Regions from separate parts of the Alteromonas sp. CI.11.F.A3 genome, predicted to be linked through region 1. Evidence: predicted binding sites of a transcription regulator. Region 1 holds the regulator's gene; each other region holds the start of a gene.

What was found. Region 1 encodes sigma-54, which starts transcription at its own class of promoters, with help from an activator protein. Its sites were predicted from a motif close to GTTGGCACGNNNNTNGNNT; they were not measured.
Region 2: the regulator sigma-54 is predicted to act here: its motif matches at 1,186-1,204, upstream of fliE (flagellar hook-basal body complex protein FliE).
Region 3: the regulator sigma-54 is predicted to act here: its motif matches at 897-915, upstream of R1T43_RS13670 (DUF4097 family beta strand repeat-containing protein).

Annotation. Positions count from the first base shown of each region.
Region 1 is NZ_CP136708.1:3,952,362-3,954,635, reverse strand. It holds gene ptsN (PTS IIA-like nitrogen regulatory protein PtsN) at 1-123, opposite strand, end outside; gene hpf (ribosome hibernation promoting factor) at 132-419, opposite strand; gene R1T43_RS17010 (RNA polymerase factor sigma-54) at 449-1,933, opposite strand; gene lptB (LPS export ABC transporter ATP-binding protein) at 2,009-2,274, opposite strand, start outside.
Region 2 is NZ_CP136708.1:3,630,045-3,632,318, forward strand. It holds gene fliF (flagellar basal-body MS-ring/collar protein FliF) at 1-770, opposite strand, end outside; gene fliE (flagellar hook-basal body complex protein FliE) at 783-1,112, opposite strand; gene R1T43_RS15695 (sigma-54 dependent transcriptional regulator) at 1,496-2,274, opposite strand, start outside.
Region 3 is NZ_CP136708.1:3,173,055-3,175,328, forward strand. It holds gene R1T43_RS13660 (DUF445 domain-containing protein) at 1-78, opposite strand, end outside; gene arsC (arsenate reductase (glutaredoxin)) at 82-498, opposite strand; gene R1T43_RS13670 (DUF4097 family beta strand repeat-containing protein) at 987-1,658, shown strand; gene R1T43_RS13675 (sugar O-acetyltransferase) at 1,690-2,256, shown strand.

The sequences.
Region 1 (2,274 bases):
CTGATCGATGTCGGGATTATTTTTAGCGGCAATGTCGCTAATAATCTCTAGAATACGTTTTTTACTATTACATTGAACCGCACACTCGGTGCGGTCCAAACTTACTATGGCTTGAATTTCCATACTAATATTTAGTGCTTTTTCAGCTTTTCCTTATGCTTGATAACTTGCCTGTCGAGCTTGTCGATCATGCTGTCTATCGCCGCATACATATCTGTATTATGAGATGAAGCAAACACTTCTGCGCCGCTAAGGTGCATGGTGGCTTCGGCTTTTTGATTGAGTTTTTCGACGTTCAGGATGACATGCACATTAGATATGTGATCAAAGTGACGCTCTAGTTTGCTGAACTTAGTATCGACATAGCTACGCAAAGAGTCAGTAATTTCGACATGATGACCGGTAAGGTTGATTTGCATATTTCGTCTTCCTTAAATTATCAAGGCCTTTAGATAAGGCTTTTGCGTTGGTTTGACGGCGGAATCGATAACGATTCCCGGTATTTTGCTATTGTTCGCCGGGCAACTTTAATGCCTTGTTCGGCCAACAATTGAGCAATCTTGCTATCGCTTAATGGCTTGCTGGGCGTTTCCGCTGCCACAAGCTTTTTGATTAGTGCGCGAATAGCGGTAGATGAACACTCACCACCAGATTCCGTTGCCACGTGACTAGAAAAGAAATACTTCAATTCGAAAATGCCACGTGGAGTATGCATATACTTTTGCGTGGTGACACGTGAAATGGTGGATTCATGCATATCTACCATTTCTGCGACATCATTAAGCACCATTGGTTTCATCATTTCTGGGCCGTGCTCGAAAAAGCCCATTTGTTGCTGCACAATACAGTTCGCGACTTTCATCAAGGTGTCGTTTCTTGACTCAAGGCTTTTTATAAACCATTTGGCTTCTTGCATATGCGAGCGAATAAATTGCGAATCGCTGCTGTTTTTAGAGCGTCTGCTCATGGCAGCATATTGCTGATTTACGCTTAATTTAGGCAGGCTATCGGGGTTAAGTTCTACCACCCAACGGCCATTCTTTTTGTTTACCGAAACATCAGGAATAACGTATTCCGGCTCTTTGGTAATTAATGCACTACCTGGACGAGGATTCAACGTTTGCAATAAGCGCATGGCTTCGCGAAGTTGATCTTCTTTCAAACGGCTCTTACGCATTAACGTACGGTAGTCTTTGCTGCTAAGTAGATCTGAATACTCGTTGATAAGCTGTCTTGCTTCAGTAAGCCATGGCGTATCGTCTGAGAACTGGCGAAGCTGCACAAGCAAACATTCTTGCGGAGTACGTGAACCTGAACCGATAGGGTCGAACATTTGAATACGTTTTAGTACACATTCAACTTCGTCCATTTCCACCAATTCTTCAACATCGTCGGAATTCACTGACTCTAAAATCTGTTCAATGGGTACGTTGAGGTAACCAGATTCATCAATTGAGTCGATAATGGCGGTAGCAATTGCGCGGTCGGTATCCGAAAACGGCGTTAAACGCATCTGCCAAAGCAAATGGTCTTGAATATTGTCGGTAGTTTCTCCCTGAAACAGTTGGTCGTCATCATTATTAGATGGACCTGGAGCGGGTGCAGATGAGGCCGAGTAATACTCATCCCATGTGCTGTCAATTGGCAACTCGTCGGGAAGGTCATTCTTTTCAAGCGCATCTCCAGCTTCTAACGAATCGCTAGATGCAGTTGGAGCCGCTTCTACAGAAGGGTCGTCTCCATCCATGTTGTTTTTCTCAACAGGGTGGTCATCGCCGCCTTCTTCAACTTCTAAAAGTGGGTTTGAGTCTAGTGCTTCCTGAATCTCTTGCTGCAGGTCGAGCGTAGACAACTGCAGCAGCTTGATTGCCTGCTGCAACTGCGGTGTCATGGTAAGTTGTTGACTGAACTTTAGCTGTAAAGATGGTTTCATCTACGTCTTATTTTTAAACTCTTGTTGTGAATATACCCGTGTTTAAAACTGAAAGTGACAATTCGGTTACAGTAACTATAGCCTGAATTGTTCTCCTAGGTATACATCCCTTACTTTCTGATTACTTAAAACTTGTTCTGCCGTCCCTTGCGCGATGAGTTCGCCTTGGCTCACAATATACGCTTTCTCACACACATCCAGTGTTTCTCTTACGTTGTGATCGGTGATAAGGATTCCAATTCCTCTGTCACGAAGATGTTGAATGATCTTCTTTATATCATTAACCGATATAGGATCAACACCTGCAAATGGCTCATCTAGCAAAATAAATTGCGGATTGG
Region 2 (2,274 bases), 320 kb from region 1:
TGTTCACGCTGCCTTTCAATTTCATATTCTTTTCTTGCTCGAGCGCTTAGTGAGTCTTGTGAACCCGAATTTAGTAACCGGCCATTGCTATCGGTAACCGTTACCGCAGAAGGCTCCATGTTTTGTACCGCTGACGCCACGATATCGATAACTGAGTCAACTTCCTCTCCTGCAATCACTTTGCCGCGCTTGGCGGTTAGTACTACAGTAGCCGAGGCTTTTTTCTCACGGCGAGCAAACACATTTTCTTTTGGCATCGCCAATAGAACCCGAGCTTTTTGTATACTTGAGATATCTTCAATAGTCGCAGCGATTTGTTGCTCACGGGCGTGTTTCAAGCGTTCCATCTCTACCCGCTGACTTACACCGAATCCCATGTCCTGCATGATAATATCGGTTCCAGCATCAGAAGAGCCGGTTAAGCCCTGACGCGTCATGCCTAAACGTATAGTTTGAAATTCGTCGCTTCGAACGTATACCGTATTTCCCTCTAAACGATATTCAATTTGGTTAGCGTCCATGTAATCCAAGGTTTCAATAAGCTCTTGGGTTTCCATTTTTGCTAACGGACGAAAATCAGGCTCTTGCGCCCAAATTAGTATGAAGACTGCAATGGCGACACAAATGACAAGCACTACCACTAACGCCATTTGGCGCATCATGTCTGCACTGCCTAAGGTATCCATGAATCCTGATTTATTCTCAGGCTCGCTATCGTTCCCCATGGAAGGGTCGTTAACGGTTAAATTTGTGCCTGTTGCTTCAGCCATGACTTACTCCAACTACACCGGCATGTTCATAATGGTTTTATAAGCTTCAAGTACCTTGTTACGTACTTGCACTGTGGCCTCAAAAGCTATGCCTGCTTTTTCTTTAGTTAGCATAACTTCGGCAAGGCTTAGTGACTTATCACCCATTTCAAACCGCTGCTGTAAATCTTTAGATTCTAATTGCATACCATTAACCCCATCTACCGCTTGCTTAAGCATGGTAGAGAACTCGTTGGCCGAGGGATTAATCTCGTTTGATGGTTGAAGTTCGTTTGCAGGCATACGAGTTTGCCCAATCATGCTTTGCATTTCTTGGTACAAACTATTGGCTTTAACGTCCATAACCACTCCTTCGAATGTCGGTGGGGAATTGCCGCTTAACGACAATGCGCTTTAATTACTTATGTTTAACTATAAGCAAGCGGCAAGCCAACTTTAAAAACCATTTAAAAGCAATAGGTTATAGCGTTTTTTAAGGGAGTTGCCAATTTTATGACAGAGAGGAAAAAATAGCGTCAAGAAAGTGAATAGACGTAAGATTATGTAAATACGCGATGCAAAATGCTTAATGGCAGCGCAGAAGGTATACCGCGTTTCCGTGACGCCCGGTCCAAGCAAGTATAAATACAAGCGCAACTGCAAGCACAATACGAAAAGCACCGCAGCTAAAGCATTAAAAATAAGGGGCTAACCGCCCCTCTTTATTACCAAGCTAGTTTAAGATGTTAGGCCGGTAATTCAATCCCATCTTCACGCATTCTGGCTAACTTATAGCGTAAGGTTCGAGGGCTAATACCTAGCTTTTCAGCTACATCTTTACGCTTACCGTTGCACAGGGTAAGTGTATCAAGAATAATTTGATGCTCCTGCTGGCGAAGCTCCGAGCCTAAGCGACTATTGTCTTCTGGCTCATCCTGCTTTACTTCCATCTCCTCATGCACGGCCATATCAATCATCAAGTCACCAGACTCTATACTGCCGTCTTCACACAGTATAAGCGCCCGCTGAATAACGTTTTCAAGCTCTCGCACGTTACCTGGCCATGTGTATTGCGCCAACTTATTTCGTGCCGCTGCACTGAGACGTACATTACCTAAACCTTGCACACTCGTGTGACGATTAATAAGGTGTTCAGCGAGCGGTACAATATCACCTGGACGTTCCGCGAGCGGACGCCATGTAATAGGAAACACATTTAAACGGTAATATAAATCTTCTCGGAAGTTTCCAAGCTCTACCGCTTTACGTAAATCTCGGTTACTGGTTGCAATAACCCGCACATCTAATTTAATTGTTTTACGACCACCAAGCCGCTCTACTTCACGCTCTTGAATAACACGAAGTAGTTTCGCCTGAAGCGCTAAATCCATTTCGGTAATTTCATCTAATAATAGCGTTCCGCCCTGGGCTTGTTCAAACTTACCTGGGCAAGCTTGAACAGCGCCAGTAAACGCGCCTTTTTCATAACCAAATAAGGTAGCTTCAAGCATGTTTTCAGGAATAG
Region 3 (2,274 bases), 780 kb from region 1:
GAAAACACCCGCGGCTATCAATAAGCAAATTAATGCATTTTGCTTCGCGCGCTTTAACTGCGAATGTTTGTCGTGCATAAATTACATCCTTTTACCAAGTTCATCTAAAATTTGCTCACCATCTTCTTTAAAATACGGGCCTTGTGGCCATGAAGGTAGTAAATCGAGTACTTTTTCACTAGGCCGACACAGCCCAACACCTTTTTCCGTGCAAACTATAGGCCTATTTACCAAAACCGGATGTTTCAACATAGCATCAAGCAAAATATCGTCTAATACCGATTCATCTAATAACCCTAACTCTTCTGCAGGTGACTTTGTTGTTCTAAGCGCTTGTCTGGGGGTTAAACTAGCGGCAGCAAACAACCCAAGTAACTGAGATCGAGTCCAACCTTCTTTTATATAATCTACAACAATCGGCGAATAGCCAGCATCTTCAATAATTTTTAATACGTTACGGGATGTGCCGCAAGCGGGGTTATGGTGAATAACAATCATAAAAATAGCCCTTGAAAGAAATTACTTAATAAATTAATTATTCACACCGGCCACATATGGTATTTCATATTTATTATCATTTAAGTGTGTGTCCGACGAATCTCGAGTGTGTGTCCAATTATCGATTGTCGTCTTTTGTCGGCCTTTGTCATGGCCCTTTGCCTTCTGTCTGTCTTTATCTTTTTGTCTTCTTGTCGTTTAAGTGTGTGTCCAATTATCGAATAGCTGCCAGCGCTACTTTTACAATCAGGTTCTTACAGCGCTTAATTGTGCTAATTAAAACCACTCGAAAACCTAACAATTGGTGTATTTCGCTATTATCTAGCGAAGTTTTTAAAAGCCATAATTAAGACATGACAAGAAAAACTGTAAGTCACTGATAATCAATAAAAATCACTCTTGGCATGCTCTGTGAAAGATGATTATGAAAGATAACCAGATATTAATGCGTAATTTATAACGCTAAACACCACTGAAAAGGCTTTTCGATGAAAAAAACACTTATTGCCAGCACCCTATTCTTTGCAGCTACAACAATGCTTTCAGGCTGCGTCGTCCATGTTGGCCACGCTAGTGCTCAAGAGGGTGAAGATATTAGTAGCGTATTTGGTAGCGTAGATGTAGCAACACATCGTTCAGTAGGCGACCTTTCATCAGTCAATGGCGATGTATCACTTGAAGATCATGCCCAAGCCGAAGATATTAGTGTTGTCAATGGCAGTGTAGAAATGGGTTCTCACGTTCGCGTTGATGAAGTCAACATCGTCAATGGTGACCTTGATGCTGGTTCCCATCTGCATGTAGCCAACAGTATTGAAACGATGAACGGCGATGTAAGCATTGCACAACAAAGCACAATTCAAGGTAGCGTAGAGACCGTTAATGGTGATATTCGAATTGCTGACAGCATCGTTGAGAACAATATTGAGAGTATGAATGGAGACATCACCCTCAAAGGCGATACGTTAATTAAGGGCGACATTATTTACAAAATGCGTGACGAAGGCTGGCTGGAAAGAAATAGCACAAAGCCTAAGCTCACGATTGAAGTTGATGTGTCTATTGGCGGCTCAATAATTCTTGAACGCCCGGTAAATTTGGATATTGCTAACCCTGCACTGCAAGAAAAAGTGATTGTCAGTTATTCGTCTAGCAAGTAAGGTCTGGGCATTATCCCAAATGTAGACTGGTATGAACGAAAAACAAAAAATGTTATCCGGTGAACTTTACTATCCTAACGATCGTGAATTAACTGGGTTGCGTAAGGCCTGTCGGGTACAACTAGATGAGCTTAATGCTACATGTCAAACAGAGCACAAAGCTCGTACCCGTCAATTAAAGGCGCTTTTTGGCAGTACAGGCAAGCGCTTATACATAGAGTCATCTTTTAAGTGCGATTATGGAGAAAACATCCATGTGGGTGAAAATTTTTACGCTAATTTTAATTGCGTAATATTGGATGCTGCCAAGGTGACTATTGGCGATAATTGTATGATTGCGCCGCAAGTAGGTATATACACCGCAACGCACCCTATCAACCCAGTATCAAGGCAAATCGGTATTGAGTTCGCCAAGCCTATTACTATTGGTCACAACTGTTGGATTGGCGGTATGGCGGTGATAAACCCAGGCGTAACCTTGGGCGATAATGTGGTAGTGGCATCAGGAGCTGTTGTCACCAAAAGCTTCGGTGACAACGTTGTTATTGGCGGTAACCCAGCCAAAATCATTAAAAACATTGAAGTTGGCGAGGTATAGGCCCTCATATATGTACAG